Regions from separate parts of the Mesorhizobium sp. 1B3 genome, predicted to be linked through region 1. Evidence: predicted binding sites of a transcription regulator. Region 1 holds the regulator's gene; each other region holds the start of a gene.
What was found. The regulator PhoB, encoded in region 1, activates phosphate uptake and scavenging genes when phosphate is short. The targets are predictions, from matches to a motif close to TGTCATNNANCTGTCAT.
Positions count from the first base shown of each region.

Region 2: ACCO56_RS17710 (PhoX family protein) is a predicted target of PhoB. The motif match lies at 4,494-4,510, and genes of this name have one in related genera.
Region 3: phnF (phosphonate metabolism transcriptional regulator PhnF) is a predicted target of PhoB. The motif match lies at 1,809-1,825, and genes of this name have one in related genera.
Region 4: ACCO56_RS27310 (YdcH family protein) is a predicted target of PhoB. The motif match lies at 1,064-1,080, and genes of this name have one in related genera.

Region 1 is NZ_JBJHDO010000024.1:31,854-37,781, reverse strand. It holds gene ACCO56_RS32570 (branched-chain amino acid ABC transporter ATP-binding protein/permease) at 1-1,715, shown strand, start outside; gene ACCO56_RS32565 (ABC transporter ATP-binding protein) at 1,712-2,422, shown strand; gene ACCO56_RS32560 (ABC transporter substrate-binding protein) at 2,718-3,860, opposite strand; gene phoB (phosphate regulon transcriptional regulator PhoB) at 4,001-4,690, opposite strand; gene phoU (phosphate signaling complex protein PhoU) at 4,770-5,477, opposite strand; gene pstB (phosphate ABC transporter ATP-binding protein PstB) at 5,521-5,928, opposite strand, start outside.
Region 2 is NZ_JBJHDO010000006.1:88,146-94,073, forward strand. It holds gene ACCO56_RS17690 (CYTH domain-containing protein) at 1-339, shown strand, start outside; gene ACCO56_RS17695 (CHAD domain-containing protein) at 336-1,262, shown strand; gene ACCO56_RS17700 (hypothetical protein) at 1,402-1,602, shown strand; gene ACCO56_RS17705 (MarC family NAAT transporter) at 1,615-2,271, shown strand; gene ACCO56_RS17710 (PhoX family protein) at 2,425-4,410, opposite strand; gene ACCO56_RS17715 (ABC transporter substrate-binding protein) at 4,928-5,928, shown strand, end outside.
Region 3 is NZ_JBJHDO010000006.1:356,693-362,620, forward strand. It holds gene ACCO56_RS18985 (carbon-phosphorus lyase complex subunit PhnI) at 1-665, opposite strand, end outside; gene phnH (phosphonate C-P lyase system protein PhnH) at 668-1,267, opposite strand; gene phnG (phosphonate C-P lyase system protein PhnG) at 1,267-1,737, opposite strand; gene phnF (phosphonate metabolism transcriptional regulator PhnF) at 1,838-2,581, shown strand; gene hrpB (ATP-dependent helicase HrpB) at 2,640-5,105, shown strand; gene ACCO56_RS19010 (RidA family protein) at 5,124-5,504, opposite strand; gene ACCO56_RS19015 (TetR/AcrR family transcriptional regulator) at 5,538-5,928, opposite strand, start outside.
Region 4 is NZ_JBJHDO010000013.1:72,114-78,041, reverse strand. It holds gene ACCO56_RS27315 (MFS transporter) at 1-710, shown strand, start outside; gene ACCO56_RS27310 (YdcH family protein) at 816-995, opposite strand; gene ACCO56_RS27305 (YdcH family protein) at 1,231-1,434, shown strand; gene purE (5-(carboxyamino)imidazole ribonucleotide mutase) at 1,539-2,036, shown strand; gene ACCO56_RS27295 (5-(carboxyamino)imidazole ribonucleotide synthase) at 2,033-3,106, shown strand; gene ACCO56_RS27290 (ABC transporter permease) at 3,309-4,334, opposite strand; gene ACCO56_RS27285 (sugar ABC transporter ATP-binding protein) at 4,375-5,913, opposite strand.

The DNA of each region.
Region 1 (5,928 bases):
TCCCGCTCCTGCCGGTGCCGCCCTTCTGGATCACGCTTCTCAACAATATCGGCCTGGCGTCGCTGGTGGCGATCGGGCTGGTGCTGCTGACCGGCGTCGGAGGGCTGACCTCCTTCGGCCAGGCGGCCTTCTGCGGCTTCGGCGCCTACACGACCGCGGTGCTGACGACAGCCTACGGCTTCTCGCCCTGGGCGACCCTGCCGTTCTCTCTCCTCGTCGGCGCGGCGGCGGCCCTGCCGCTCGGCCTGATCACCGTGCGGCTCTCCGGCCATTACCTGCCGCTCGGCACCATCGCCTGGGGGATTGCGCTTTATTACCTCTTCGGCCAGATCGAGTTGCTCGGCCGCTTCGACGGCATTTCCGGCATTCCACCGATCGAGCTCGCGGGCCATCGTTTCATCTCCGGCCAGTCGATCTATTATCTCATCTGGGCCTTCGTCATCGCCACGGCGCTTGCCGCCCGAAACCTGCTGGATTCCAGGGTCGGGCGCGGCATACGCGCGCTGCGCGGCGGCCGGCGCGCGGCCGAGGCCTTCGGCGTGGACATCGTGCGGGCCAAGCTGACCGTCTTCGTTCTTGCAGCGGTGGTGGCGGCATTGTCGGGCTGGCTCTATGCGCATATGCAGCGCACCGTCAATCCGACCCCGTTCGGCCTCAACATGGGCATCGAATATCTGCTCATGGCCGTCATCGGAGGGGCAGGCCATGTCTGGGGCGCCATCTTCGGCGCGGGCATCGTGCTCATCCTCAAGGAAGTGCTCCAGCGCGTCCTGCCCGGGCTTGTCGGCGCCACCGGCAATTTCGAGATGATCGTATTCGGCATCCTTCTGGTAGCAATGCTGCAATTCGCCCGGGACGGGCTGTGGTCCTTCGTGTTCAAGCTTTTGCCCAGCCGCGCCCCGGCTGCCCTGCCGGTCCCGCAAAGGGCGCTCCCCAGGCGCGAACCGGCGCCCGCGGGCACGCCGCTCATCCAGGTGCAGAAAGCGCGCAAGACCTTCGGCGGCCTCGTCGCCGTCAACGATCTGAGCTTCGAGGTCAAGGCCGGAGAGATCGTCGCTCTCATCGGTCCGAACGGCGCCGGCAAGAGCACGACCTTCGATCTCATCACCGGCATGCTCTCCCTCACAGGCGGCCGTATCGTCTTCGGCAACCGGGACGGAGAGCTGCGCCGGCCCGGCGCGATCGCCCGACAGGGCATCGCCCGCACCTTCCAGCACGCCAAGATCCTGCCGGACATGACGGTGCTGGAGAATGTCGCCCTCGGCGCGCATCTTCGCGGCAAGGCGGGTGTGGTGCGCAGCCTACTGCATCTCGAACGCGAGGAAGAGGGGGTGCTGCTGGCGGAAGCCGAGCGGCAGCTCGAGCGCGTCGGCCTCGCCGAGCACAGGGACCGGCCGGCCGGCGATCTCGCGCTCGGACAGATCCGTATCCTCGAGATCGCCCGTGCGCTGTCGCTCGATCCGAGCGTACTGCTGCTCGACGAGCCCGCAGCCGGTTTGCGTCACGGCGAGAAGCAGGACCTCTCGGCGCTTCTCGCCAAGCTGCGCGGCCAAGGAATGGCCGTGCTTCTGGTGGAGCATGACATGAGCTTCGTCATGGGGCTTGTGGATCGTGTCGTGGTGATGGATTTCGGCACGCTGATCGCCGAAGGCGTGCCGGCCGATGTGCGCCGGCATCCCGCGGTGATCGCGGCCTACCTCGGAGGCGTGGCGTGAGCGGCAAGCTTCTCCAGGTGAACGACATCCGCGTCTCCTATGGCCATGCCGAAATCCTGCACGGCATTTCGTTCGGGATGGATGCGGGCAGCATCGTCACGGTGATCGGCGCCAACGGCGCCGGCAAGACGACGCTTCTCAACGCCATCATGGGCGTCGTCCCCTGTTCGGGAACCGTCCTTTACCAGGGCCGCCCGGCGCCCCGCTCCGTCGAAGGCAGGGTTTCGGCCGGCATGTGCCTCGTGCCCGAACGGCGCGAGCTCTTCGCCACAATGTCGGTCGAGGACAATCTGGAGCTCGGCGGCTTCCTGCGCCGCGCCGCCGACCGCAAGGAGACGCTCGGCGAGGTGTATCAGCGCTTTCCCCGGCTGGCCGAGCGGCGCCGCCAGCTCGCCGGCACGCTTTCAGGCGGCGAGCGGCAGATGCTGGCGCTGGGCCGCGCGCTGATGAGCCGGCCGCGGCTCCTTCTGCTCGACGAACCGAGTCTGGGGCTCGCGCCGAAGATCGTCGCGGAGATCCTCACGATCGTTTCGGAGCTGCGCTCGTCCGGCGTCTCGATCCTGCTGGTCGAGCAGAACGCGCGGGCGGCGCTGGAGATCGCCGACGAGGGCCATCTCGTCGAGCTCGGCGAAATAAGGCGCTCGGGCCCGGCGGCGGAACTCGCCGTCGACCCCGCACTGATGGCAAGCTATCTCGGCGGGGAGTAGAAAGACATCCGCTATTGCAGCGCTGCGGCTGCGGCAGCTTCGGAACCGCCGGGCGGCCTGCCGCGATGACACGGAATGGATCCTCGGATCACCTTCGGCTTCGCTTCGCTCGCCTGCGGGTCCAGGATGACGATGTCATCTAGGCCGCCGCCAATCACAAACGTTGGCGATTGGCGTCAGCCTCAATGCGATCGTCATCCTCGGGCCGGCGCCGAGCGAAGCGATGGCGGCGTGACCCGTGGATCCATTCCGTTCCCTGGCGGCCGGCCACCCAACAGTGCAGAACCCGGCCGTCTTACTTCACCAGTTCGAACTTGCCATCCTTCGCGGTCAGCAGCACCACGGCGCGCTCGTCGAGACCGTAGTGATCGTCCGCCTTGTATTCGAAGACGCCCTGGCTGGCCGGGAACGGGCCGCCGCTTTCGATGGCGTCACGAAGGGCCGCCTTGAATTCCGGCGTGCCAGGCTCCGCCTTCTTCTTGGCCTCGGGGATCGCCTTCTTGAGGATCGCCATGGCGTCATGGATATGGGCGCCGAACTGGGTGCGGGTGCCCTCACCGAACTTCGCCTCGTAGGCGGTCACATAATCCAGCCCCTCCTTCTTGGTCTCGGAGGAATCCGGTTGCAGCTCGGCCACCATCACCGGTCCCGAGGCGAAGACGGTGTTGTCGACCGAAGCGCCGGCGATACGCAGGAAGTCGAAGGTCACCGCGCCGTGGGTCTGGTAGATCTGCCCCTTGAAGCCGCGCTCGCGCAGCGCAAGCTGAGGCAGCGCCGCGCCGGTGCCGGAGGCGCCGACGAAGACGGCGTCGGGCTGGGCGGCGACCAGCTTCAGAACCTGACCGGAAACGGACGTATCGGGCCGGGCATAGCGTTCCTCGGCGATGAGGTTCAGCCCATAGTCCTTGCCCATCGCCTTGAACTGGTTGACCCAGAGATCACCGTAGGAATCGGAGAAGCCGATATAGCCGACATTCTTCACCCCATCCTTCTGCATCCTGGCGAAGAGGGTGCGGGCGATGAGATCGGCGGCCTGCGGCAACACGAACGTCCATTTGGCGCCGGCGACATTGGGCGGCACCGGCGAGCAGGCGAGGTGCGGCGTGCCGGTTTCGGTCGCCACGCTGGAGACAGCGATGGATGCCGGAGTGAGCGCCGAGCCGATGATGACGTCGACCTTGTCGTCATTGGCGAAGCGCCTTGCATTGGTGGTCGCGACCGACGGGTCACCCGCGTCATCGAGCACGATGACGTTGAGTTTTTCGCCGTCGATTTCACTGGGCCACAGCTCGACGGAGTTCTTGAGCGGAATGCCGAGCGCCGCTCCCGGTCCGGTCGACGAGACGGTGACGCCGATCGTGACGTCGGCGCTGGCCGCCCCGGCCAGCAAGGGAAGCAAGAAGGTGGCGGCAGCCGCCGCGCGAATGAATCTTTTCATGCCAGTCCTCCCGATTGAGCGGATGGCGGCAGCCGCCCCCGCGCCAATTGTTATATTGTATAAGTATTATTCGGGAGTCAACGAGCCTCGCGAAGCGAGGTCGGATGAGGGGTTTTCGAGCGCCGGACAAGAAGGATCGTCTACGCCTCGTTGATGGCGTAGCCGGCGCCGCGGATGGTGCGGATGACGTCGGGCGCGCGCGGCGTGTTCACTGCCTTGCGCAACCGCCCGACATGGACGTCCACGGTGCGCTCGTCGATGTAGATCGTCTCGCCCCAGACATTGTCGAGAAGCTGGCTGCGCGAGAAGACGCGGCCGGGATGCTGCATCATGAATTCCAGCAGCCGGAACTCGGTCGGGCCGAGCTTGATCTCGCTTTTCTTGCGGTAGACGCGGTGCGACTCGCGGTCGAGCACGATGTCGCCCACCTTGAGCACGGTCGACAGCACTTCGGGCTTGGCCCGGCGCAGCAGCGCCCGCACCCGCGCGATGAATTCAGGCGTCGAGAAGGGCTTGACCAGATAGTCGTCGGCGCCGGTGGAGAGGCCGCGCACGCGGTCGCTTTCCTCGCCGCGCGCCGTCAGCATGATGATCGGCAGCCGCTCGGTCTCCGGCCGCATCCTGAGCCGACGGCAGAGCTCGATGCCGGAGACGGCCGGCACCATCCAATCGAGTACCAGGAGGTCGGGCACGTTTTCCTGAAGGCGAAGCTCGGCTTCGTCGCCGCGCGTGACGACCTCCACCTGATAACCCTCGGCTTCGAGATTGTAGCGCAGGAGAACGCAAAGCGGCTCCTCGTCCTCGACGACCATGATCTTGGGTGCAATCATCCGTCCTTGGCCTCCGTGGGCTAAGCAGGTTTCGAAAAAGTGGCCGACGTTTTTCCGACAGAAACCTGCTTGGAAGGGATTATTCGGCGAGCGCGATCTGCGATGTCTCGTCGAGCTTGGGGCGCTGCACCGGCAATTGCTCACCCGTCATCACATAATAGGCGTTCTCGGCGATATTGGTGACGTGATCGCCGATCCGCTCCAGATTCTTCGCGCAGAAGAGCAGATGCGTGCAGGCCGTGATGTTGCGCGGATCCTCCATCATGTAGGTGAGGAGTTCGCGGAAAATGGCCGTGTACTGGATGTCGATCTTCTCGTCGTCGGCGCGCAGCTTCACCAGCGCCTGCGTGTCGCGCGCCACATAGTGCTCGACCACGGCGTTGACCTGGACGAGCACCAGCGCCGACATCGCCTCGATGGAATGCGACAGCCCGCGCGGCATGACGCTCTGGCCGACCGCACCGACCCGCTTGGCGATGTTCTTGGCGAGATCGCCGACCCGTTCGAGATCGGCAGCCATGCGGATGGCGCCGACCACGGCCCTCAGATCCTGCGCCATGGGCTGGCGCTTGGCGATGATGGTGATGGCACGCTCGTCGAGCTCGCGCTGCTTGGCGTCCATCACCGCATCGTCGGAAATGACGCGCTGGGCGAGCGCGGTGTCGGAAGCGAGCAGTGCCTTGATCGAACCTTTCACCATCGCGCCGCCGAGATCGCCCATGTCGCGGATCAGCCGGTCGATGTGGCCGAGTTCCTCGTCGAATGACCTGACCGTATGTTGGGCCATGTTTACGTCCTCGTAAGTGTGTCCGCCGCAACCCGTCGCCGGCTCAGCCGAAGCGGCCGGTGATGTAGTCCTGGGTGCGCTTGTCGTCGGGGTTGGTGAACATCTTGTCGGTCGCCCCCTCCTCGACGAGATAGCCGAGATGGAACATGGCCGTGCGCTGCGAGACGCGCGCCGCCTGCTGCATGGAGTGGGTGACGATGACGATCGTGTAGTTCTCGCGCAGTTCGTCGATCAATTCCTCCACCTTGGCCGTGGCGATCGGATCGAGTGCCGAGCACGGCTCGTCCATCAGGATCACCTCGGGCGAGACCGCGATGGCGCGGGCGATGCAGAGCCGCTGCTGCTGGCCGCCGGAAAGGCCTGTGCCCGGCTCGGCGAGGCGATCCTTCACCTCGTTCCAGATCGCTGCCCGCTGCAGGCTGCGCTCCACGATCTCGTCGAGTTCGGCCTT
Region 2 (5,928 bases), on a different contig from region 1:
GACGACGGCACCGCGACATTGACGCTGAAATTCGGAAGCCATGGCCGGGAACGCGACGAATACGAATATGCGGTCCCCCTGGAGGAGGCCGAGGAGATGTTGCGTTTCGCGCTCGGGCACGTCATCGAGAAGACGCGCCATCATGTGCGCTACGGAGGCCGGCTCTACGAGGTGGACGTCTTTGCCGGCGGTCTCGCGGGGCTGATATTGGCTGAACTGGAAACACCGGACGAAGTGCCGGTCGGCGAGCTTCCGCCTTGGCTCGGCCAGGAGGTCACGGATGACGCCGCCTACTACAACGCTTCGCTTGCCCTCCATGGCTTGCCGACGGCAGCATGAGGGACCGGATCGACCCGCACGCCACGCTCGCCGCCGAAGTCCGGCGGATCGTCGGCGATGAGATCGCCGAGGCCACAGCCGACCTCGAGACGGCGCGTATCAAGCCAGAAAGCGGCTTCCATCAAGCCCGCAAAAGGCTGAAGAAACTGCGGGCGCTGTTCCGGCTGGTGCGTTCGGCCGACGAGCCTTTCTGGCGCGCCGAAAATGTCCGCCTGCGCGATATTGCCCGCAATCTTGCCGGCGCACGCGAAGCAGCCGCACTGGTGGAGACAGTCGATCGTCTTGCCAAGGCCTATCCCAAAGAGGCTTCGGACGGCCGGTTGGCCTCGATCAGGGCGGCGCTCGTCCGGCGCCACGACAGGATTGCCGAGGACAGGACTGGCCTGGACGGCCTCGTCGGCGAGGCCATTCAGGCCATTGCCGAGGGGCGGCGCGCGGTCGAGGGCTGCGTATTGCCCGAAGACATGCAGGCCGCCGCCGACATCCTAGCCGACGGCGCCGCAGCGGCCATCCGGCGGGCGTTGCGATCGCTGGACCTGGCACGCGAGCATGGACGCGAGGACGACTTCCACGAGCTGCGCAAGGCGGTCAAGGACCATTCGGCGCATCTCGCGGTGCTCGCGTCGTTCTGGCCGAAGCCCGTAAGATCACGGCGCAAGCAGGTCGGCGAACTCGGCGATCTTCTTGGCGAGCTCAACGACCTCTTCGTCCTGCGGGAATTGATCGACCGGCAGGACGAAAGCCTCGGCGTGAACGGCGACATCAGGCTTCTTCAGCGGTTGCTGAAGCGCAGCGAGAAAAAGCTGCGCAAGCACTGCCTCCGGGAAGCCGAGCGGCTCTTTGCCCTGCGGCCGGCCAAGGTCGGCCGCAGGCTCGCCGAACGCTACCGCGACGATGCCGGCGAAACGCCGCAAATCCACTGAAACATGTCTCCCGAAAGAACCGACAGCGCGTCGCGTGAATCCTTTCAGGCGACGCGCTGTGGGCGGGCTGCGACAGAAGCCGCTCGCCTCCAAGCTCTGAGCGTGTTTCAGTGGCTCGGAAGAAATAGGGAGGCGCCATATGCGCGGCGACGACCACCGAACTGGCGGGCGCGAGCATGTCGTGCCGGCTGTCCACGAGATGGTGGACGAGACACTGATGGCTCTGGAGCAGGAGTTTGCGGCGCTCTATCCGCCGACGGGGGCCACCGATCCCACCGCAGGCGATGCTGTTGCGGGAGTCCTATTTGACGCGACGGCCGATGTTAAAATGAAGCCTTAAACAGATACAAAGATGATAGCAGAAATTTTGAAGAATGTAGCCATTGTCGTGGTCGGTCTCCTTCCGATCATGAACCCGCTGACAACTATTCCGCTGTTTATGGCTCTTACCAAGCACATGAGCCAGGATACCCGCCGGCTTCAAGCCAGGAAGGCTTGCATTTATGCATTCTCCATACTCACGGCCTTTCTTCTCCTCGGGAATGGGATCATTTCGCTTTTTGGTATATCGCTGCCCGGCATCCGTATTGCTGGTGGCATTATCATCATGATTTTGGCACTCCGGATGATCTTTTCCGGCGACGATACTTCATCCGCAGTTGATGCCGAACCCTCGGAAATCAAGAAAGCCAACCTTGACTATTCGTTTTCACCATTAGCTATACCAAGTCTTGCCGGCCCAGGATCTATAGCGGTTACTATGAGCTTTGGTTCTGAAATCCCGCCCAGCCATCTTATTGCAGGGCATATGGTCGTGATCGTGGGTATCGCGATTACGGTAGGATTTGCATATTTAGCGCTTTCCGCCGCGCCATGGATCGAGAAGGCCCTTGGTGATCATGGAATGCAAGCCGTGACCAAAATCATGGGCTTCCTGCTTACCTGTGTGGCCGTACAATTTCTGGCTTCCGGCATAAGGGATTTTTACGTCGATTTTTCACAGATGTAGTTGTAACGATTTCACATGGACCAACGCCAGGTGATCTCCGTTTGGCTGCAAAATTCGCCAAACAGGCCTGCGTGGGTATCGCTTACGCATAGCCTGCCTAGCTCTTTCCCTTGTCGCAGGTTGTCGTAAAGGTGCGGGCGCTTCTGGACCTGCTTAGAGCGCGATCTTGCCGCCGCCCTTCTTGGTGATGGCGACCACTGCCGGCCGCACCGGCATGTCGTCCTTGAAGTCGGGCCAGCGGGTGGAGAGATCCTCGTAGTAGGACGGCCGACCGAACTTCTCCCAGTCCTCGCCGCCGTCGCCGGGATGCTGGACGGCAACAAAGGCGGTCTCGTCATCCGGCGTGAAAAGCGGACCGCAGAGTTCCGCCCCCACCGGCACACGGTAGAACAGTTTCGATGTGGCGCGCGCCTCGCCTTCAGTATCGACCGCCCAGAGACCGTCGGTACGGCCGGTGGCCTTTGGGCTGTTGCCGTCGGTCGAGACCCACAACCGGCCGGCCGAATCCACCGCGCAATTGTCCGGCATACCGAACCAGCCATTCGGCGACGTGCCCGTCGAGAAGGTCGCCCCGACCTCGGCAACGGAGGGATCGCCGCATTTCAGCAGCACTTCCCATTTGCCCTTGGTCGCGGCGAAGTCGCCGCCGTCTTCGGCGATTTCGATGATATGGCCGAAGGCGTTCTTCGCGCGCGGGTTGGCGGCGTCGACCTGGTCGTCCGCGCGCTTGGTGTTGTTGGTCAGCATCACATAGACCTTGCCGTTGACGGCATTGGGTTGGACGTCCTCCGGCCGGTCCATCTTGGTCGCGCCGACGAGGTCGGCGGCGCGGCGGGTCTCGATCAGCACGTCGGCCTGGCTGGCAAAACCGTTCTCGGCGGTCAGCGGCCCTTCGCCCTGGACGAGCGGCAACCACCCGATGCTGCCGTCGTCCGAGAATCTGGCGACGTAGAGCGTTCCTTCGTCGAGCAGGTCCAGATTGGCGGCGCGATCGGATGGGTTGAAGGCCCCGGCGGTCACGAATTTGTAGACGTAGTCGAAACGCTCGTCGTCACCGAGGTAGAAGACGACACGGCCATCCTTGGCCACGATCGATTCCGCGCCCTCATGCTTGAACCGGCCGAGCGCCGTGCGCTTCTTCGGCACCGAATTCGGATCGCTCACGTCGACCTCGACGATCCAACCGAAACGGTTGGGTTCGTTGGGCTCCTTGGAAAGGTCGTAGCGATCGTAGAACTTGCCCCAGGCATAGACGCCTTCTGGAATGCCGAGACGCTTGTAATTGGCGGCCTCGGCATGGCCTTCCGGCAAGTCGCCCATGAAGTAGCCGTGGAAGTTCTCCTCGGCCATGATGTAGGTGCCCCAGGGCGTAACGCCGCCGGCACAGTTATTGATCGTGCCGATGACCTTGGTCCCGGCAGGATCGGCATTGGTCTTGACGCGATCATGTCCGGCGACCGGCCCGGACAGCTCCATCTCGGTGGCGGCGGTTATGCGGCGATTGAGCTTGCCGTCTCGGACCACCTGCCACTTGCCGTCTGCCTTCCTGATCTCCACGATGGTGCCGCCATGCGCCGCCATTTCGATATCGACGCGCTTGCGATCGGCGTCGGCGATCGTGATCTTGCCCTCGGTCACGGTGACGATGCCGGGAAACATCAGGTGCTCATTGGTGTATTCATGGTTGACGACCAGAAGGCCGTGGCTCGGTGAACCGTCGATCGGAATGAAGCCGACATAGTCGTTGTTATAGCCGAACTGCCTGGCCTGGGCTTCGGCGGTCTGGTTCTTCGGGTCGAATTCCGGCGAGTCCGGAAACAGCGGGTCGCCCCAGCGCAGAAGCACGTCGGCATCATAACCTTCGGCGACGTGGTGATTTTCGTCGATGCCGGCCTCGACCTCGTTGAAATCGAAAGCGGAAGCCGCCGCTCCCGCCCGGGCGTTGTCGGCAGTGATGAGCGCAATCGGCGACACGGTGGCAGCGATAGCGGAAACCGCAAGAGAACCCTTCAGCAGCGCGCGCCGCGAGAAGCGAGTCGCGATGATCTCGCCCATGGTCGGATTGGACGAGGGGTTATGACCCGGCCCGTCATTTTCCTCCAGGAGGCTGGTGCGGAATTCGTTCGGATGCTGGTTCATTGTGCCTCGACCTTCGAACATCTAGACGGAAGTGCCTGGGTGGACGCGCCTGATGGCGTTCGAAGCGGGCATAGCCAGCCAGAATAACAGTTTGATGACGTTCTTTCGATGGCGCGCGCCTTCCGGCCTGCCTTAGCTGGCTACCGGGCGTACCGGCTGCCCGCCGGCCTGAGCATTGTGCTTCCGATTGCAGTTTTCCACGCCTTGCCTGGCAAAGGCCAACCCTATGATCCGAAACGCTATTTCCTGAAAGTTCAGGATTTGCCGCACAAACAGATGCTTTAAACTTCAACAAGTCTATTTCAATCCTGGCGCGACTGGCGCAATGTAGAATAGCTCACGGCGGGACGCAAAAAGGGGAACGGTTCCGGCGCTTTCGGCAGAAGGAGGGTTGCAACAGATTCCAGTAGCGCGCCACCGGTTCGTACGGGCTGATGCAGGGAGGAATTCCTGGTTCCCTGCAGGCGCGAATTATGCAACCTGTTAATATTCAACTCAAAGGTGGGAGGACCTGGGAATGAACTTACGATCGGCCGCTTATCAGGCGACCCGACGAGCAGGGCATGTCGCCATCGCCGTCGCAACGCTCATGGGAGCCGCAACCGCGACGGCATCCGCGCAGGAGGGAAAGACGCTGCGTTTCGCCTTCCAGGGCACGCTGAACGCGCTCGATCCCTATACTCTCAACGAGACCTTCACGCTCGGTATGCTCGGCAACGTCTATGAAGGTCTGACGAAGCGCGACAAGGACCTCAAGATCATTCCCGGCCTCGCCGAGCGCTGGGAGATGCTCGACCCCTTGCACTGGCGCTTCCATCTGCGCAAGGATGTGAAGTTCGCCAACGGCAACGCCTTCACCGCCGACGACGTGCTCTTCTCGGCCGACCGCATCCGCGCCGACGGATCCGACCTCAAGACCCGCATTCCTGCCGATTCGGAATGGATCAAGGTCGACGACCACACGGTCGACGTGAAGCTCAAGACGCCCAATCCCATCCTCTTTGCCGAGTGGGACACGTTCTACATCATGGACAAGGAATGGGCGGAGAAGGAGGGTGCGCTCAAGCCGGTCTCGGCTAAGGACGCCAACCCCTCGCCTTCGGCCTACAGGTCCAACGGAACCGGCCCCTTCACCATCGAAAGCCATGAGCCCGGCGTGAAGACAATTTTCAAGGTGAACGAGGGCTGGTGGGACAAGCCGGAACATAATCTCGCCGGCGTCGTCTTTACGCCGATCGCCGCTGACGGCACCCGTGTCGCCGCGCTGCTTTCAGGGGATGTGGACCTGATCGAGCCGGTTCCCGTCCAGGACGTCGAGCGCGTCAAATCCGATCCCAACACGGACGCCCTCGTTGGGCCGGAGTTGCGCGTCATGCATCTCGGCTTCAACCAGATCCGCGACGAGTTGCCGACCTCGGACGTCAAGGGCAAGAATCCGTTCCGGGACCCCAACGTCCGCAAGGCGTTCTTCCAGGCGATCGATATCGAGGCGATCAAGAAGCGTGTCATGCGCGGCAT
Region 3 (5,928 bases), on a different contig from region 1:
TGGTTGCGGCCGTAGCCGCGCTGCGTGGAATAACCGAGCGCCAGCAGAAACCCTTCGTCGCCACGCGACAGCGCCTGGAGGCGGATGTCGCGTTCCATCGGGAATTCCAGCGGCTGGCGCGTGATGTCGCCGGTCTCATGATCGTCCGGCAATTCGACGTCGGTCTCGATCAGCCCCTCATGGGCGAGGATTTCCGAGACACGCGGCATGCGCTCGGCCGCCGCTTCATCACGCTGCTCGGACGCATCGACCGGCGCACCGGCGGCCAGATCGGGATCGAGAAGGCGATGCGTGTAGTCGAAGGTCGGGCCGAGCAATTGCCCGCCGGGAAGGTCCTTGTAGGTGGCTGAAACCCTGCGTTCCACCAGCATCGCGGCGGTGTCGATCGGCTTCGTGTATCCGAAGCGCGGCAAGGTCGTCCGATAGGCGCGAACGAGGAAGATCGCCTCGATCAGGTCGCCCCGTGCCTGGACGATGGCCAGCGCGGCGAGTTCCTTGTCGTAGAGAGACCCCTCGCTCATCACGCGATCGACGCCGAGCCCAAGCTGTTCCACCACCTGGTCGAGGCGCAGTGCCGGCACGGAACGATCGCCGCGCCGGCGATCGGCAAGCAATCTGTGGGCATTGCGGATGGCTGCCTCGCCACCCTTGACGGCGACATACATCGTCAGGCCTCCTGGATACGGGTGGTGCGCGGCAAACAAGCCACGCCTTCGGGAGCGGCGAGGATCACGTCGACACCGCGCGGGAAACGCTGGTTGTTCTGCTTCCACTGCTCGACGAAGTGGCGCGGCAGCGGCGATGGCGAGAGGCTGGCCGCCTTTTCGATGCCCGGCCCCTCGAGCAGGAGTCGAGACCCGGCGGAAAGGGTCTCCACCTGCAGGATGAGCGTGGCCGAGCGGTCCGGATATTCCTGGGTGCCCTGCGCGAAATTATCGAGCGAGATCAGCTCGCCGGGCGCGGCGACAACCGCGAAAAGCGCCTCGTCGGGCGTGCGGGCCATCGGCGCGCCGGTATGGAAGCCGAGCCATGACTTCACCGCCGGGGAGGCCTGGGGGAACGTATCGAGCCACAGCGGCGTATCGTGGTCGCACAGGGCCAGCGCCACCGCCGCCGTGCTCGGGCACAGGGGCGCCGGCGGCCTCGCGAGGACGGGCATCGGCCTTACAGAACCCGGTCGGGCCATGGCATCCATCACGGCGCGGAACACGATCTGCGCATCGAATACCGGATTGCCGAAACCGCCTTCGATCGTTTGAGCTTCCATCAATCCTCTCCGCGCACCATGGTGAAGAAATCGACCTTCGTGGCAGCCGTTTCGGCTCGCCGTAGCCGGTCGGCCTCGCCGAGCACCGCTCGAAGCGGATCAAGCAGCTTCGCTTCGACATCGCCGCGCCTCGCCGGGTCCTGCCACAACGCGTCGGCAATCGCCGAAAGCCGCGCCTTCTCCTTGTCGCGGCCGAGCGCATAGGCGTGACCGATCTCGCCGGTGGAGAGCCGGACCGTGGCGCGCGTCACTGTCGCCTCGCCGAAATTGAAGGGAGCCCCGCCACCGCCGATGCGGCCCCGCACGGTCACCAAGCCGATCTCCGGCCCGCGCACCGCATGCGCCTCGACCTCGAAGCCGGCTTCGATCCAGGCCCGCTTCAGCGCGTCGGCCGGCGCCTGCGACATCACGGCCATGGCGGACTTGCGGGCCGCTTCGGCCTCTTTTTCCTGTCGTCTATCCACCTTCATTCGCGCCTCGCTCGATTTGTCTATTGTTCTATACAACTGAACAAATTATACCTGGCTTCTAACCTGTGTCCATGACGTGTTTGTGACAGGAGGGAGAAAGATGATGGAGCCCACCACGGTGGAGCGACGAAGCGGAGTGGCGCTGTGGCGGCAGATCGCCGACAGGATCCGGCAGGGCATAGCCGCCGGAACACTGGGCGAGGACGGCCGGCTGCCGCCCGAGCTCGTTCTTTCCGAGCGGTTCAAGGTGAACCGCCACACGGTGCGCAGCGCCATCGCCGCTCTGGTCCAGGAGGGCGTGCTGCGCGCCGAACAGGGCCGCGGCACCTTCATCGAAAAGCGCCGCCGGCTGAGCTATCCGATTTCGGCGCGCACACGGTTCTCCACCGGCCTGATGGGCCAGGCCCGCGACAGGCGCGGGGCGCTGCTGGCGCATGCCATGGAACCGGCGGATGCGCGGACGGCCGAAGCGCTCGGCCTCCCCCAGGATGCGCCCGTCCTGCGGCTGGAGATCCTCAGCGAGGCCGACGGGCGGCCGGTCTCGCGCGCCACGAGCTGGATCGATTCCGTCCGTTTCCCCGGCTTCGAAAAGGTCTTTGCGCGCACGGGATCGATCACGGCCGCCTTCAAGGCCTTCGGTGTCGACGACTATTTCCGAAAGTCCACTCTGGTCTCGGCGCGCCACGCCGATACCTCCGACCTTGCCGATCTCCAGCTTTCTCCGGGCGCGATCGTGCTCGTCACGGTGGCCATCAATGTCGATCCGGAAAATCTTCCGATCCAGTTCGCCGAGACGCGCTTCGCCGCGGATCGCGTGGAGCTCACGGTGCAGAGCGAGCCTTAGTCGGTTGCCACGCTCCCGCCGGCGCTGATATCTCCGCCACGGCTTTTCCCGCGCGAAGATGGAAGAAAGAGTGACAGATCTGCCCCAGCTTCCCGTCACGGCCGTCCTGCCGGCGTTGCGGAACGCGCTGGACGACGGGCCGAACGCCGTGCTCGTCGCGCCGCCCGGCGCCGGCAAGACCACGCTGGTGCCGCTGGCACTGCTCGACGCGGCCTGGCGAGGCGACGGCAGGATCCTGCTGCTTGAGCCGCGTCGCCTCGCCGCCCGCGCCGCCGCGCGGCGCATGGCTGCCCTGCTGGGCGAGGAGCCAGGCGGAAGGGTGGGTTACGCCATGCGGATGGAGAACCGGATCTCTAGTGCCACTCGCATCATCGTCGTCACCGAGGGCGTGCTCGCGCGCATGATCCTCGACGATCCCGAGCTTTCCGGGATCTCGGCTGTAATCTTCGACGAATTCCACGAGCGCTCGCTCGACGGCGATTTCGGCCTGGCGCTGGCGCTGGACGTGCAAGGCGCCCTGCGTCCCGATCTTCGCCTGCTCGTCATGTCGGCAACCCTCGATGGCGCACGCGTCGCCCAGCTGCTCGACGACGCGCCGGTGATCGAAAGCGAGGGACGCAGCTTCCCCGTCGACATCCGCCACGAGGAGCGTCCGGCCGGCATGCCCCTCGAGGACGCAATGGCGAAAGCGATCCGCGCCGCGCTGGCGAACGAGCCCGGGAGCGTGCTCGCCTTCCTGCCCGGACAGCGCGAAATCCAACGAACGGCGGAGAGGCTGGAAGGCAGGGTGCCGGAGAATGTCGACATCGCGCCGCTCTTCGGCCAGATGGACGGCAAGGCGCAGGATGCCGCCATCCGCCCTGCGCCGGCCGGCCGGCGCAAGGTAGTGCTTGCCACGGCCATCGCGGAGACGTCGATCACCATCGACGGGGTTCGCGTTGTTGTCGATTCCGGCCTGTCGCGGCTGCCGAAATACGAACCCGCCACCGGCCTGACCCGGCTCGAGACGGTGCGGGTCAGTCAAGCATCCGCCGCGCAAAGAGCCGGCCGCGCCGGCCGTACCCAACCAGGCGTCGCGATCCGGCTCTGGCGCGCCGAGCAGACGGCCGCGTTCCCGCCTTTCACGCCGCCGGAAATTCTCGAAGCCGACCTTTCAGGGCTGGTGCTCGACTGCGCCGCCTTCGGCGTCGCCGATCCGACGAGCCTCGCCTTCCTGGATCGCCCGCCCGCGCCGGCGCTGGCGGAAGCCCGCGGCCTGCTGTCGGAGCTCGGGGCGATCGACGCGAACGGCAGGCTGACGCAGAGCGGAGAGGACATGCGCAAGCTGGCGCTGCCGGTGCGGCTTTCGCATATGGTGGCGGAGGCCGCGCATGCCGGTCAGGCGCTCGACGCCGCCCTGCTCGCCGTGCTCCTGACGGAGCGGGGGCTCGGCGGCGATAGCGCCGACCTCGAGCGTCGTCTGGAACGTTTCCGGACGGAAAAGTCTCCTCGTGCGATAGCGGCCCGGCAATTGGCCGAGCGGCTGGCCCGCCAGGCGGGAGGTGGGCGGGGAGAGCCCGGGTCGGCCGGCGCGCTGCTTCTCCTGGCGTGGCCCGATCGCGTCGCCATGGCGCGCGGCGAGCGCGGCCGGTTCGTGCTCACCAATGGGCGCGGCGGCGCGGTCGAGGCGACCGACCCTCTGGCAGGAGAAAGATTCCTCGTGGTCGCGGATCTCCAGGGCAAGGCGCAGAACGCCCGCATCGCTGCTGCGGCCCCGGTCTCGGAAACCGATATCCGAACGGTGCTCGCCGGCCATATCGAGCGCAAGACCGAAAGCGCCTTCGATCCGGAACGCCGCGCCGTACGCGTGCGCGAAACGGTCCGGCTCGGCGCTATCCTGCTTTCCGAACGCATGTTGCCAGCACCATCGGGCGCGGAGGCCGACCTAGCGATGCTGGACGCGCTTCGTTCCCACGGCCTGTCGCTCCTGCCCTGGAGCAAGGAAGCCCAGACGCTTCGCCAGCGCCTTCGATGGCTGCATAGCGGGCTCGGCTCCCCCTGGCCGGATATGTCCGACGAAGCGCTGCTCTCGCGTCTCGACGAATGGGTGCTGCCTTTCCTGTCGGGCGAGGCCTCCTTCGCACGCATCGATCCCGGCATCGTCCAGGCCGGGCTGATGTCACTGGTGCCGCACGACCTCCAGCGCAGGATATCAGCCCTTGCGCCCACCCATTTCGACGCTCCTTCGGGCAGCCATGTGCCGATCCGCTACGACGGCGAAGCGCCAGTGCTGGCGATCCGCGTCCAGGAACTGTTCGGCCTCGACCGGCACCCCTCGATCGCCGGCGGCACGGTTCCCCTCACGCTCGAACTCCTGTCTCCCGCCCACCGCCCGATCCAGACGACGCGCGACCTGCCGGGCTTCTGGCGCGGCTCCTGGGCCGAAGTGCGCTCGGACATGCGCGGCCGCTACCCCAAACATGTCTGGCCGGAAGACCCCGTCAATGCCACGGCGACGAACCGGGCCAAGCCGCGAATGAAATAGGCCGGACTCCCGAGGGCGTCAGCCCACCGCAATCGCCTCGATTTCCACCAGCAGATTCGGGGCGGCCAGTGCCTTGACGATCAGCAGCGTCGTTGCCGGTGGAGGTGATGGCAGGGCGCCTGCCGCTCCCTCCATGAAGGCGGGGATCAGGCTCTCGTCGGTCAGATAAATCGTCACCTTGGCCAGCTTGCTGTTATCCATGCCCGCTTCCGCGAGCACGGCGTTCAGGTTGGCGGCGGCAATCTTCGCCTGCTCGACAATGCCCTCGCCCACCTTTCCCTGGGCATCGACCCCTACCTGCCCCGAGACGTACAAGGTGCGCTGAGCGCCGGTCGCAAGGGCTCCCTGGCTGTAATAAGGCGACTGCGGGTAGCCGGAAGGATTGATCATCGTCAGCATGGAAATCTCCTGCGTAGGGGGTGAAGCAAACATTCAGGCGCTCACAGCGCTGTCGCGCAAATTTCTCAGCCGGGAGAATTCCGCCCGGACCATCTCAGCCATTTCGGAGAATGACGTGCTACTGCGCGAAAGCGCTAGAATGCCGTGATAGAGGACTATGAGACGGGTGGTCTCGGACTTGGCCGCTTCGGCTCCCAGCTCGCGTTCGAGCACGCCGGCCACGCCTTTCCGCACGAGCTCCAGAGCCTCCCCAAGGCCTTCCGACGCAACTCCACCCTCACGCCCGAACTCGACGATCGAGTTGGTGATGAGACAGCCATGGCCATCGGCCAGCGGCATTTCCAGTACGGACAGATAAAGACCCTCCAGCTCCTCCAGTCGCGCCTTGTCGCCGGCGAAGACCTTCATGCGCTGCCGCACGAAC
Region 4 (5,928 bases), on a different contig from region 1:
CGAAACCCCTGCAGGATGTCTCACTCGATCTTGGGAAACTCTACGACAATTCGCCCGTGTCATTCGTCGGCTGCCTGCTGATCGGCGTCGCCAACGGCGCCTGGGGCACGCTCGGCGCCGTCTATGGCGCGCGCATCGGCATTTCGACGGCCGGGATCGCGCTGATGATGAGCCTTGTCGTGGTGTCCGGCGCCGTGCTGCAAATGCCGGTGGGGCGCATCTCGGACGTGACCGACCGGCGCTACGTGCTCGGCGGAGCCGCACTCGGAGCCGCGCTGATCGGCGTGCTGATCTATATCGTCGCGCCGCGCTCCGCCTTTTTCATTATCGCCATGACGGCCTGCTACGGCGCGCTCGCCTACACGCTCTATTCGGTGGCCGTCGCCCATGCCAACGACCATGCCAGCGCCGAGGAATTCGTGAAGGTGTCGGGGGGACTGCTGCTGCTCTACGGCTTCGGCACCATGATCGGCCCGGTGATCGCGGCGGCCCTCATGGACAGGCTGCATCCCGAGGGTCTGTTCCTTGCCACCGCGCTCGCGCATTTCCTGCTGGCTGGCTACGCCGCCTTGCGCGTCAACCGCCGCGCTCCTGTGCCGCTCGAGGCCCGCGAAGCCTTCCAGACGATGCCGGCCGACCGGGCGGTCACGCCGGAGGCCGTGCACCTCGACCCGCGCGCCAACCCCGAACCCGAAGAAGGAGGAGGTTGAGATTCAGCCGGTGTTGCCGCCGCACAAAGGCTTATAGGGAGAGTCGGCGGCAGGGCTGCCGCCGACTAGGCCGTGCGCCGCGCACGGCAATTGGAATGCTGGGGGTCAATGGGTCGTGGAACGCGACCTCAACTTTTCAATCTCGTCCTTGAGCGCCAACTTGCGTCGCTTGAGGCTCACGATTTCAAGGTCGTCGACCGACGGATGCGCCATCGCTTCGTCGATTTCACGCTCGATGTCACCGTGCTTGCGCTTCAGCTCATCAAGATGGGATGCAAGAGACATGATTGGTTCTCCCTTTCATGGTTTCTCGAAGCACCGCCTACGGCCCGTCCGAGGGGCCGGCCGGTCCCGTGACGGTACGGTGACACTCTGACACCAAGTCGGCTTAAAGTCGAATAGGTCGTAGTAGCATTTCCCGAAGCCTTGAAATGTGGTAAGAGCTGGCCGCCGGATTCGAGAGGCTCCGGACCCGCCGGTTGGCGCCTCGAAGTGGCGTCGGAGACTTCAGACGGTAGACATGTCGGAACAGGAACAGGCCGAGATTCGTCTCGAGTTTGCACGTTTGAAGCAGGAGCATGCGGATTTCGACGCGGCCATCAACGCCATGATCGCAACCGGCTGCGACCCGCTGCAGATTCAGCGCATGAAGAAAAAGAAGCTTGTTCTCAAGGACAAGCTCAAGATGCTGGAAGACAGGATCATCCCCGACATCATCGCCTGAATGGTGAAGGGTGAACGGAACGCATACGGCTGCGTTCCGCAGAAAGCCATTCACCATTGACCATTCACCATTCACCGCTTAATCCCGCGCGGATAATCCGGGAGATGCTGGTGAGCCGAGCCGACGTCGCGATCATCATGGGCAGTCAGTCCGACTGGGCGACCATGCGTCATGCCGCCGAAACGCTCGACGCGTTGGGCGTTTCCCACGACGCCCGCATCGTTTCGGCGCACCGCACGCCGGAACGCCTTTACGAATTCGCCAGGGGTGCCAAGGAAGCCGGTTTCAAGGTGATCATCGCCGGCGCCGGCGGTGCTGCCCATCTTCCGGGAATGGCCGCGGCGCTGACCCCGCTCCCCGTCTTCGGCGTGCCGGTTGAATCGAAGGCGCTCTCCGGCCAGGACTCCCTGCTTTCCATCGTGCAGATGCCGGCCGGCATTCCCGTCGGCACGCTCGCCATCGGCAAGGCGGGCGCCGTCAACGCCGCTCTCCTTGCCGCCGCGGTGCTTGCGCTTGGCGACCCAGCGCTCGCCGGACGCCTCGACGACTGGCGCGCGGCGCAGACCGCTAAGGTGGCCGACAGACCGTCGGACCAGGCATGACCGCCCTTCCCATCGGCTCGACCATCGGTATCGTCGGCGGCGGCCAGCTCGGTCGAATGCTGGCGATGGCCGCGGCGCGCCTGGGCTACCGCACGATCGTCCTGGAACCCGAGCCGGGCTGTCCGGCAGCCCAGGTCGCGAATCGCCAGATCGTCGGGGCCTATGACGACCCCGCTGCCCTCGCCGAGCTCGCCCGGGAAAGCGCCGTCGTCACCTATGAATTCGAGAACGTGCCTGTCGCGGCCGCCGAGAAGCTGTCGGACCTGGTCCCTGTCTTCCCGCCGGCGCGGGCGCTCGAGGTGGCCCAGGATCGGCTGGTCGAGAAAACCTTCCTGAACGATATCGGAATATCCACGGCGGAATTTCGTGCCGTGGACAGCGACGCGCAACTGGCGCAGGCGCTGGACAAATTCGGCGGCGCCGGCATCCTGAAAACCCGTCGCCTGGGCTATGACGGCAAGGGCCAGCGCGTCTTCCGTGCCGGCGAGCCAGCGGCGGGGGTGTTCCAGGCAATGGGTGGCGTGCCGCTCATCCTGGAGAGCTTCGTGCCCTTCGAACGCGAGATCTCGGTGATAGCCGCACGTGGCAGGGACGGCGCCCTTGCGGCTTACGAGCCGGCTGAGAACGTCCACCGCGAAGGTATCCTGCGCAGTTCCACCGTGCCGGCCGCCATCAAGCCCGAAACGGCGGCGGCGGCACGCGCGGCAGCCTTCGCCATCCTGTCGGCGCTCGACTATGTCGGCGTCATCGGCGTCGAATTCTTCGTGCTCGCCGATGGCGGCTTGCTCGCCAACGAAATCGCGCCGCGTGTCCACAATTCCGGCCACTGGACGGAGGCCGCCTGCGCGATCTCGCAATTCGAGCAGCATATGCGCGCCGTCGCCGGCCTGCCGCTCGGCGACGCCTCGCGCCACTCGGACTGCGTTATGGAGAATTTGATCGGCGACGACGTGCTAAAGGTGCCGGCGCTGCTCGCCGAGCCTCACCTCGTCCTGCATCTCTACGGCAAGGCCGAAGCCCGGCCGGGCCGCAAGATGGGCCATTTCACCAGGCTTTCCAAACGCTCCTGAGCGATTACCCCTCATCCGACCTCGCTTCGCGAGGCCACCTTCTCCCACAAGGGGAGAAGGCTGGAGTTTGGCATGAGCGCTCCTGCCAATAGCAAACGCTGGCGGTTGGCATCGACGTTGCGGCGGTCGTTCCCTTCTCCCCTTGTGGGAGAAGGTGCCCGAGCGAAGCTCGGTCGGATGAGGGGTCCCCGCGCCCCCGCGGCTACTTCTTCCGGCTCTTCTGCCGGTAAACATCGGCGACGACGGCGGCGATGATGATCATGCCCTTGATGATCTCCTGGTAGAAGGCGTCGACCCTCAGGAAGGTGAAGCCGGAGGTCATGGTGCCCAGGATGATCGTGCCGATCACCGTCCCCGTGATGCGCCCGACGCCGCCGGTGAGTGAGGTGCCGCCGATGACGGCCGCGGCGATGGCGTCCAGCTCGTACATCACGCCCATACCGGCCTGCGCGGTCTGGGCGCGCGCGGCGGTGACGACGCCGGCCAGTCCGGAAAGCAGGCCGGCAATAGCATAGACCTTGATGAGGTGCCGCTCGATGTCGATGCCGGAGACCCGGGCGGCCTGCACATTGGCGCCGATCGCATAGGTGAACTTGCCATAGCGCGTGTAGCGGAGCGCGACATGGAAGATCAACGCCACCGTGAGGAAGATCACCACGGGCCAGATGCCGGAACCGATCGTGGTGAAGGAATCCGTCAGGCCGGAGACCGGCTGGCCCTTGGTGTACCATTTGGACAGGCCGCGCGCCGACACCATCATGCCGAGCGTCGCTATGAAGGGCGGGATCTTGGTGTAGGCGATCAGCAAGCCGTTGATCGTGCCGGCGAGGAGACCGGTGCCGAGGCCGACAAGGACCGGCACGATCGGCGGCAGGTCGGTCAGCGCGGGATAGAGCGCCTTCGTCCATGCCGAGGACTGCGCCAGGCTCGCCGCGATCATGGCGGTGAGGCCGACGACAGAGCCCGACGACAGGTCGATGCCGCCCGTGATGATGACCTGGGTGACGCCGACCGCGATGATGCCGATCACCGAAACCTGCAGGATCATGATCGTCAGCCGTTGTGGGTTGGCCAGAAAGCTCTGGCCGATGACGATCCAGCCCAGCACTTCGAAGACCAGGGCGATGCCGATCAGGATGAGCAGGATGCTCGCTTCGACCGGGAGGCGGCGCTTGGACGCTGCCGGAACGGCGATGGAAGAGGTCGCGGACGTGTTCTGCACGGACATTTGCGGTTCCTCCCGGTTGCTCTCCGGACCTCCTGCAGCCCTATTTCGCTGCCAGTTCCATGATCCTGACCTGGTTGGCCTCCGCGCGGTCGAGAATGCCGGTGACGCGGCCTTCATGCATGACCATGATGCGGTCGCTCATCCCCAGCACTTCCGGCATCTCGGACGAGATCATCATGATGGCCACGCCTTCGCGGGCAAGCTGCGTGACCAGGCGGTGGATCTCGGCCTTGGCGCCGACATCGATGCCGCGCGTCGGCTCGTCGAGGATGAGAATGCGCGGCCTGGTCAGGAGCCAGCGCCCGATCAGCACCTTCTGCTGGTTGCCGCCCGACAGGTTCTCGATGCGCTCATGAAGATCGGGCGTCTTCACGCGGAGCTTGTCGCTCATGGTCTTGCAGGCGTCGGTGACGCCCCGCTCGGCCACAAAGCCCCTGGAGACGAAGTTCTGCTGCAGCACGGCGATCTGCATGTTATCGAGTACATCCAGAATGAGCAGGCAGCCTGTTTCCTTCCGGTCCTCGGTCAGCAGCGCCATGCGGTGGCGGATCGCCGCGTTCGGCGAGGCGATGGCCACCTCCTTGCCCATGATCTCGATCCGGCCCGAGGTCGCCGGCGTTACGCCGAACAGCGTCTCTGCCACGTTCGAACGGCCCGACCCGACCAGGCCGGCCACGCCCAGGATCTCGCCTGCCCTGATATCGAAGGAGACGTCCTCGAAGACGCCCTTGAGGCCGAGCCCTTTCACCGACAGCACGACGTCGCCGATCGGCACCTCTTCCTTCGGGAACATCTGCGTGATCTCGCGCCCCACCATCATGCGGATGATGTCGTCTCGGGTCACGTCGGTGGAAGCATGCGTTCCAATATAGCGCCCGTCGCGGAAGACGGAGGCCTCGTCGGCGATCTCGAACAGCTCGTTCATCTTGTGGGTGATGTAGATGATGCCTTTACCCTGCGCCTTGAGGTCACGGATGATGGCGAAGAGATGCGACACCTCGCGTTCGGTGAGCGCCGAAGTAGGCTCGTCCATGATGAGAACGTCGGATTCGTAGGAGACCGCCTTGGCGATCTCGACCATCTGACGATTGGCGACGGTGAGGTCGCGCACCTGCACTTGCGGATGGATGTTGATGTTGAGGCGCCGGAACAGCTCGGCGGTCATGCGATTCATCCTGGGGTGATCGACGAGGCCGAACCGGTTCAGCGGCTCGCGGCGGATCCAGATGTTCTCCGCCACGGTCATGAAAGGCATCAGGTTGAGTTCCTGATGGATCATGGCGATGCCGTTTTCGAGCGCGTCGAGCGGCGACTTGAGCCGGATGGGCTGCCCGCGAAGCGTCACCTCGCCGGCATCGGCCGAATAGATGCCGGCCACGATCTTCATCAGCGTCGACTTGCCCGCGCCGTTCTCGCCCATCAAAGCGTGCACCGTGCCGCGCCTCAGCCTGAACGACACGTCGTCGAGCGCAAGCACGCCCGGGAACTCCTTGCGCACCCCCTCCACGGTCAGGAGATATTCGGAATTAGGGACCGCTCCGCTAGCGCGGACAGCCGCCATGGTCGACGGACTGATCATAGCGTTCTCCTCCCA